2 regions of the Streptomyces sp. 4N509B genome follow, and region 2 is predicted to be linked to the other one. Evidence: riboswitches for the same ligand, from Rfam matches in the RefSeq annotation. Region 2 holds a riboswitch; the other holds the start of a gene.
What was found. A riboswitch is a leader RNA that binds a small molecule or an ion and turns the genes downstream of it on or off. The one in region 2 is predicted to bind cyclic di-AMP.
Positions count from the first base shown of each region.

Region 1: another riboswitch for cyclic di-AMP. It lies ahead of ACTWP5_RS24025 (M23 family metallopeptidase); the one in region 2 lies ahead of ACTWP5_RS22365 (M23 family metallopeptidase).

Region 1 is NZ_JBQQBZ010000030.1:28,101-32,505, forward strand. Features, by position in the region: gene ACTWP5_RS24010 (DUF6351 family protein) at 1-21, shown strand, start outside; gene ACTWP5_RS24015 (hypothetical protein) at 93-887, opposite strand; gene ACTWP5_RS24020 (GrpB family protein) at 1,125-1,706, opposite strand; cyclic di-AMP (ydaO/yuaA leader) riboswitch at 2,026-2,195, shown strand; gene ACTWP5_RS24025 (M23 family metallopeptidase) at 2,201-2,977, shown strand; gene ACTWP5_RS24030 (ABC transporter permease) at 3,123-3,926, opposite strand; gene ACTWP5_RS24035 (ATP-binding cassette domain-containing protein) at 3,923-4,405, opposite strand, start outside.
Region 2 is NZ_JBQQBZ010000026.1:78,076-82,480, forward strand. Features, by position in the region: gene metG (methionine--tRNA ligase) at 1-1,456, shown strand, start outside; cyclic di-AMP (ydaO/yuaA leader) riboswitch at 1,887-2,056, shown strand; gene ACTWP5_RS22365 (M23 family metallopeptidase) at 2,066-3,439, shown strand; gene ACTWP5_RS22370 (DUF397 domain-containing protein) at 3,773-3,964, opposite strand; gene ACTWP5_RS22375 (helix-turn-helix domain-containing protein) at 3,976-4,405, opposite strand, start outside.

The sequences.
Region 1 (4,405 bases), on a different contig from region 2:
GGGACGTGGCTGTTCTTCTGAAGGCTGTCCCGCGGCGCCCGGTCTCCCCGACGCTCCGTCCCGCCGGGGGTCGACCGGTCCGGGCGGGGCCGTCAGCGGCGATCGATGATGACCAGCTCGGAGCGCTCGCCGCGTGCGTCGACCTCCTCCTCCGCGACGAGCCCCACGCCCCTGGCGTAGTACTTGTGCTCCACGACGTCGGGTTCCAGGGGAGTGGTGTCCCGGGTCTTCAGCACGTTCTCCCAGGAGCCCGCCGGGACCGTGACCGTCTCGTTCCGGCTGAGCACCTCGCCCTGGTCCTCCGCCACGCCGGGGGCGTTCTCCTGGGGGTAGGCGTCGCCCGGCCGGGGGTCGGCCGGCATCACGATGCCGGGGTGGGCGCCCTCCGTGCCGGCCTCCCAGGAGCCCTCGGTGCTGACGACCTCGCCGTCCTCGATGTCCCGCGAGTCCTCGCCGAAGTACCAGACGTTCCCCTCGCGGTCCTGCGCGAACCAGTCGCGGGTGTCCTCGACCAGCGCGTTCTCGCGGTACACGCGGTCGCGGACCACCGTCACGGTGACGCCCAGGATCTTCCGGGTCCGTTCGGTCACCTCGACGACGGTACGTTCCTGGCCGTCGTGACCCTGGCTCTCGTAGGTGAGGGTGGTGCCGGGTTCGAGCGGCAGGTAGGGGTTGTCGATCTCGCGGACGAAGTCGTCGGGGTCGATCCCGGCCGCGGTGGTGGGGGTGGCGGTGCCGCCCTCGCGCGCCACCTCGCGGGCGGGGGCGTCGGCCCGCCGGGTGTCCTCCTCCCCGGCCCGGTCGGCACAGGAGGCGGTGGACAACGCCGCGAGCAGCGCGACGGTGAGGGCGGTGAGGCCGTCCCGCCGCCGGGTGGGTGAGCGCACTGGTCCTCCTGTGGCGTGGATGACGCCGTTGCGTGACGTGGGGGAGGGATCGTCCGTTGTCGCTCATTCTCGGCGGCCGGCCGGCCGTGGGGCGGCGGCGCGACGGTGTCGGCCGCGCCGGCTCGCGAACCGTCACTCCGACGGCGGGCGCCCGGCGGGGGAGGGAGGGCAGGAGGGCAGGAGGGCCGGCGGGGCCGGCCGGGCCGGCGCGGGGCCGTTCCCTCCGCCCCCGCGCGCTCAGGGACGCCAGCCGGTCCGCTCGGCCCAGCCCTCGGCGAGCGCCACGAGCAGGTCCACCACGGGGTCCTTGGCGTCGGCGTAGGCGTTGAGGTCGGGCGCCCAGGCGGCCAGCGCCCGCTTGAGGTGCCCGTAGGCCGCGACCGCCTCCGGGTGGGCGCGGAACCAGTCGCGGAAGACGAGCGCCAGCCGCTCGCCCGGTGAGCCCTCGCACCGCACGTGGACGTTCGCGGAGCCGTCGGGGTGTTCGCGCCGCCACCACGTCCGCTTCGTCCACCGCGACGGGTCGTCCTCGCGTCCCGCCGGCACGTGGTCCTGCTCGTTCGGCCAGCGGGCGAAGCCGAGGGCGGCCAGCGGCGCGTCGAAGGCGTCGGTGGCCTCGTCGAGGTCACGCACGCTCACCTGGAGGTCGATCACGTCCTTGGCGGCCATCCCGGGAACGGAGGTGCTGCCGATGTGCTCCACCCGGAGCGCCTGGGGGCGCAGGGCCTCGCGGAGCCGGGCGCTGAGCGCCGCGCCCCTCGTGGCCCAGTCGGGCGAGTGGTCGACGATGAGGGCCTGGCGCGCCCATGATTCGGACATTGAGAAGAATCCCCCTTATTCCCGGTGGTGGCTTCGCGCTCGTGACCAAGCTCACCCTGAGGCGTCGCCGGGCACGGAGCGTAGTCCACCCGCGGTGCTCCGGGGGGAGCAAGTCGCCGGTTCGGACGCCCGGTTGACGCGCGTGGACCGCGTGGTCTCCCCGGGCGGTGTCACGCACCGCATGTCCGATCATGGGAGCCCATGGTGCAGGCTGGACGCTCTTGCTTGTCTTGTCGGATTTTCGCGGATTACGGTGCAGGCCGCGCCGCACCCGCGGCGAGCCGCCCCGGACGCCGAATCCTGTCACCGGTCGCGGAACGCAAGCCTTCCGCCTGACAGGAGCGGGGGACCCACTCTCGCCGTACGCGCTCCGAGGGCCACCGAGGAACGCGAACGGCTCGGGGTGAAGCCATGGCGGCGCAGCCGCCGTGGCCGGGCGACTCCGGCCCGAACCCGACAGCTCACCTCGCAGGCGTTGGAGGAGGAGCACACCTATGTCCGCACGCGGACGACACCGCCGTCAGCGCGCCCGGCGCGTCACCCGGCTCTCCCGCATATCCCTCATGCTCACCGCCGGCGGCGCGGGCGTCGCCCTGCCCCTGATGGTCGCCGGTGGTGCCCAGGCCGCGCAGGCCGACACCTACACCGTGGTCGCCGGTGACACCCTCTCCAGGATCGCCAAGGCCCAGGACGTCGACGGCGGCTGGCGTGCGCTCTACGACGCCAACCGTGACCTCGTCGGCGACAACCCGAACCTGATCCGTCCCGGCCAGGAGCTGGTCCTGACGACGGACGGCGCCGCGGACACTGCCGGCTCCGCCGCCGCGCCGCAGGACACCGCCGCCGACAGCGCGGCCGAGACCTCCACCGGCTACACCGCCCCGGTCGCCGCCGCCGCCTCCACCGGCTACGGCGTGGCCGGCTCGCTGTGGTCCTCCGGCTACCACACCGGCACGGACTTCTCCGCGGCCAGCGGCACCCCCGTGGTGTCGATCGCGGCGGGCGAGGTCGTCAAGGCCGGCGACGGCGGCGCGTACGGCAACGAGATCGTCATCCTCCACGCCGACGGCCACTACAGCCAGTACGCCCACCTCTCCTCGATCTCCGTCAGCGTCGGCCAGCAGGTCGGCTCGGGCGACCAGATCGGCCTGGTCGGCACCACCGGCAACTCCACGGGCCCGCACCTCCACTTCGAGGTCCGCACCGGCCCCGACTACGGCTCGGACATCGACCCGCTGGCCTACCTGCGGGCCAACGGCGTCACCATCTGACGTCACGTCACGTCACGTCACGCCACACCCGGCGCCGGCACGACGTCGAAGCCGGGGAACGGATCCTCCCCTCGGACCCGTTCCCCGGCTTCCGTCGTCCCGGCCGGGCCGCCGCCCGGCACGGGCGCCCCCACCCCGGTCCGTGTCAGCGGCCCATCCGCTGGTACCGGCGCAGCGCGAGCGGCGCGAAGACCGCCGTCAGCACCACGGGCCAGACCACGGCCAGCAGCACGGCGTTCTCCGTCGCCCACGAGCCGCCCGCCTCCGCGAGGCCCGGGTTCCCGAACAGCTCGCGGAGCGCGGTCACCGTCGCCGACAGCGGGTTCCACTCGGAGATCGTCCCGAGCCAGCCCGGCATCAGCTCCGGCGACACGAAGACGTTGGAGACGGCCGACAGCGGGAACGCCAGCGGGAAGACCACGGCGCCCACGGTGTCGGGGTTGCGCAGCAGCAGGCCCAGGTAGATCCCGATCCAGGTGATCGCCACCCGCAGCATCAGCAGCAGCGCCAGCGCCAGCAGCGCCCTGCCCGCGCCCCGGTGCCAACTCCAGCCCACCAGCAGGCCGCAGACCAGCACGACGGCCGTCTCCGTCAACGCCCGCAGCAGGTCCGCGACGGCGCGCCCCGTCAGCAGCGCCGAGCGCGCCACCGGCATGGCGCGGAAGCGGTCCACGACGCCGCGCGCGACGTCCGTGGCGATCTGCCCGCCGGTCGCGCCCATGCCGTAGAGCATGGTCATCGCGAAGACGCCGGGTATCAGGAACTCCCGGTACCCGTCGCCGCCGCCCCCCACTGCCATGCCGTTGCCGAAGACGTAGCCGAAGACGAGCACGAACATGACGGGCAGCGCGAAGTAGAGGACGGCCTCCTCGGGGGTGCGCACCAGGTGCGCCATGTTGCGGCGGGTCATCACCAGGCCGTCCGCCGTCGCCAGTCGCAGGCGCCTCATGCCGCGGCCTCCTGTTCGGCGCGCTCCCCGGGCCGCGCGGGCTCCGTGGTGGTGGCGGTGGTGTGGTGTCCCGTCAGGCGCAGGAACGCCTCGTCAAGGGTGGGCCTGCGGGTGCCGATGTCGGCCACGTCGATGCCCCGGGCGTCCAGCGCCCGCACGGTCTCGGTCAGCGCGCGGACCCGGTCGGCCGTGGCGGCGCTGACCCGCCGCGTGTCGGGGTCGGTGTCGGGCGTCGAGCCGGTGACGCCCGCCAGCAGGGCGGCCACCTCGGGCAGCTGGGCGGCGTGCCGGGCCACGACCTCGACCCGGTCGCCGCCGATGAGGCCCTTCAGCTCGTCGGCCGTACCCTCGGCGACGACGCGTCCGGTGTCGATCACCGCGATGCGGTCGGCCAGCTGGTCGGCCTCCTCCAGGTACTGCGTGGTCAGCAGGACGGCGACGCCCTCGGCGACGAGCTCGCGCACCGCGTCCCAGACCTG
Region 2 (4,405 bases):
GCGAGGCCGTGACGTCTTCCTCCTCAGCGGCTCCGACGAGAACAGCCTGAAGAACGTGCTCGCGGCCGAGAAGCTGGGCCTGACCACCCAGGAGCTGGTGGACCAGAACGTCACCCGCTTCCTCGACCTCCAGGGCGTCCTCGGCGTGGACCGCTCCGGCTTCGTGCGCACCAGCGTCGACCCCGACCACCTCGCGGGCGCCGCCGAGATCTGGCGCCGCATGGACGCCGCCGGCGACATCTACGCCAAGGACTACGAGGGCCTGTACTGCGTCGGCTGCGAGCAGTTCTACAGCCCGTCCGAGCTCGTGGACGGGAAGTGCCCCGAGCACCACACCGAGCCCGAGATCATCCGCGAGCACAACTACTTCTTCCGTCTCTCGCGCTACGCCGACCAGCTCGTCGAGGCCATCGAGTCCGGCCGCCTCCGCGTCGTCCCCGACACGCGGCTGAACGAGACGCTCAGCTTCATCCGCTCCGGCCTGGCCGACATCAGCATCTCGCGCTCCACCGAGCGCGCCCGTGGCTGGGGCATCCCCGTCCCGGACGACCCCTCCCAGGTGATGTACGTCTGGATCGACGCGCTGGCGAACTACACCAACGCGCTCGGCTGGACGCGCGGCGACGAGAAGTACGCGCGGTACTGGGAGGACGCCGAGAAGCGCGTGCACGTGCTCGGCAAGGGTGTCCTCCGCTTCCACGCGGTGTACTGGCCCGCCATGCTGCTCTCCGCCGGCCTGCCGCTGCCCACGGACGTGGTGGTCCACGGGTACATCACCACCGCCGGCCAGAAGCTCAGCAAGTCCCTGGGGAACGTCGTGGACCCGATGGGCCTGGTCGACGTCTACGGCCAGGACGCCGTCCGGTACTACCTGTTGGCGGACTTCTCGCCCTTCGGCGACGGCGACTTCAGCGAGGAGCGCCTCGTCACCCGGTACAACACGGACCTGGCCAACGGCCTGGGGAACCTGGTCAGCCGCGTCACCGCCATGACCGTGCGGTACCGCGAGGGCGTGGTGCCGCCGCTGCGCGAGGAGGCCGTCGGCGAGCTGGAGCGTCAGCTCGCGGAGCTGACCGAGGCCGTGACGCGGGACGCCGCCGCCGCCATGGACGGGTACGACCACCGGCAGGCCCTCAGCCGCGTCTGGGACCTGGTCCGCCGGGTCAACGCGTACGTGGACGAGCGGGCGCCGTGGCACCTGGCGAAGGAGAAGACGCCGGAGGCCGAGGCGTCGTTGGACGTCGTGCTGCGCACGATCCTGGTCGCGGTGCGGGAGTTGGCGATCCTGCTGCGGCCGTTCGTGCCGGGCGCCAGCGCGCGGATCCTCACGGCGATCGGGGAGGCCCCCGACCTCACGCCCGAGGGCGCGGCGGCCTCGGAGCTGACCGGCCGCACGCTGGAGAAGTCCCCGCCGATCTTCCCGCGCCTGGAGCTGCCCGAGCCGGCCGAGGGCTGAGCGCGAGAGCGCGGAGGCGGCGGACGCTCGACGACCGAGCCTCCGCCGCCTTTCTCTCTTTCTTTACTTTTCTTTACTCTTTTCTGCTCCTCCGACTCCGACTCCGCTCCGGCTCTGGCTGGTTCGCGCAGCCTTCTTCCTTCACTTCCTCGCACGCGGTCGGATGTTCGCGGCGGAATTTCTCACCGAGGGTGAGCACCATACGCCACTGCGATAACAATTGACGCAGCGTCAGATTGTTTCCGTGGTGAGGCGTGGGCCACATCCCGCCCGTACTCAGCAGTACGTATGCCCGGTTTGGCATGCTTGGGCGCTGAAAGTCCCTACCGGATCCGGGTTTTATTTTTCTCAGGGCCTTTGAATCTGGCGGGGGCGTCTATTAACGTTCGATAACGCAGCGCGGTCGTCACCGCCGTCGCAAGGACGGCACCGTGCTCTGTCGCTGAATCCGGCGTGTGCGTCACAACTGCACCAAAGGAACCGGGGAACCACTATCCGGGGTGAATCGGACAGCAGGTAGCCACCATGGCCTGCCGCCCGTAGGAGACCTTCCTGCTCCGAACCCGTCAGCTAACCCGGTAGGCGAGGGAAGGAAAGGAGAGCGCCTCCGTGGCGTCGAACCGGTATGCCGCCCCCGAGCATGGCTTCGCGGGCACGCCCACAGATCTCTACGGCGACTCATACGGCGATCCTTACGGCGAGTTCTTCGACGACCGGTACGCCACCACAGCGGCGACGGCCACTGTCCCGGCCCCCTCCCCCTCCCCCTACGGCGCGGCCCCCGCGTACGACACGGCCTACGCCGCCGCGGGCGCCCCGTACGACACGGGTTACGACGCCCCGCTCACCTCGTTCGACCCCTTCGGACCGCAGAGCTTCGAGCCGCATGACGGCCACGCCGCCACGGCCACCCTCGCGGCCCCCGTCGCCGCTCCGGCTCCCGCCCCCGCGCCCGCCCCGGCCCCCGTGTCGTTCGCCGACAGCGACGACCAGCCCGAGGCGGCCCCCGGCGAGTGGAACCCGAGCGAGGACAGCCTCCGCCCGCTCCGCGGCCGGCACCGCGTCTCCCGCCAGCGCGGCGGCACCATCGCCCGCAGCCGCGCCGTCCTCGGCGTCGGCGTGATCGCGGCAGTCGGCGCCGGCGGCATGGCCACGGCCAACGAGGAGGGCGCCGGCTCCGTGCCCGGTCTCGGCGGTGCCGCGGAGAAGGTGCGCGAGGCCATCCCGGCGGGACTGCCCCTCGTGGGCGGCCTCTCCGGCGAGGACTCCTCCGACCCCGGTTCCGACGGTGACGGCGGCGACACCCTCGCCACCCCGGCCGAGATGGTGGCGCAGTCCCCGTTCACCACCGCCGGCCTCACCGCCTCCGACGTCGAGGCGGGCCAGACCGACGCCGGCGAGGCGCTGCGCGCCCGCATCATGCAGCAGGCGGACCAGCAGGAGTCCTCCGCCACCGACGCCGCCCGCGAGGAGGCCCTGGCGGAGGCGGAGTCCGAGGCCGCCGAGGAGGCCGCCGCGCTGGCGGAGGCCGAGCGGCAGGCCGAGCTGGAGCGCCAGCGCCAGGCCGAGCTGGAGCGCCTGCGCGCGAGCTACACCCTCCCCCTCAGCGACTACCGCCTCTCCTCGTACTTCGGCGAGGTCAGCTCGTACTGGGCCTCCACCCACACCGGCCAGGACTTCGCCGCCCCCGCCGGCACGCCCATCAAGAACATCCACACCGGCGTCGTCACCGAGGCCGCCTGGGCCGGGGACTACGGATACCGCATCATCATCGAGCTGGAGGACGGCACCGAGGTCTGGTACTGCCACCTGTCGTCGATGAACGTGTCCGTCGGCCAGGAGGTCGTCACCGAGGACGTCATCGGCTACGTCGGCTCCACGGGGAACTCCTCCGGCCCTCACCTCCACCTGGAGGTCCGTCCGGGCGGCTCCGACCCGATCGACCCCCTGGCCTGGCTCCGCGACAAGGGCCTCACCATCTAGCCGAACACCTCCGCTCCGCCGCGTCCTCCCACAAGACCGCCGGCGGCCCTGGTGGCTCCCCCCGACGCCAGGGCCGCCGGCCCCCTCATGTCCGCTCACGTCCGCTCATGTCCGCGAACGGAACGAGGAGGAGGTCCGCCCCCCGCCCGTTTGTCAGGGGCGGACCCACACCCCCACCCTCTCCCGCCCTCCCCACCCCCCACATCCCTCGCGCTACTGAATCGCCTCTCCCTCTGAGGTCGTACACCCCCTGACCGTCACCCGAGATCCCCATGTCCCGGGAACCCTCAGAACTCGCCCACCGGACGGATGTGGAGTCGGCTACTGCCCCGGCTACGGCCGGAGCCCGCCCTTGATCGCACCGAGCAGCGCGGCGACGCGCATGGGATGGCTGGCTATGACCACCTCAGGCTCGTCGCTCTCGCGGAGGAGCAACGGCCCACCGCCGGTGGAGGCGAGCTCCAGGCAGTCCTTGTTGCCGTCGTTGGAGCTGAAGCTTGACTTCTGCCACGGATTCGCGGACATCAGATGGCCCTTCATAGCTCGTAGAGGATGTGCTGGACGAGTCCGAGGGAGGTTCTCCTCGATCGACCTCGGTCCCGATCGTCGACATCGATCGGGGGCAGGGCGACCTCGCTGAGCTTCTGGAAGGCGTCGGAGAACTGTGTGAGATGGCCCTGGTCGATCACGAAGGGACAGAGTGTCGGGTGTTCCACGTAGACCGTGTTGAGCTCGGGGAGGGCCGCGTCGAGGCAGTTGAACGGACTGCTGAAGGCCGGAGGGTACTCGTCGGCGTGGAACGGCAGGATCTGGACGGTCACGTTCGGCAGCCTCGCCATGTCGACCAGATGCTCGATCTGGCGCCGCATCACACCACGCGGGACGAACTCCATACGCAGCGCCGCCTCATGGATGATCGCGTGGTACGTGGGAGGTCGCGCCTCGGTCAACAGTCGCTGGCGGCGG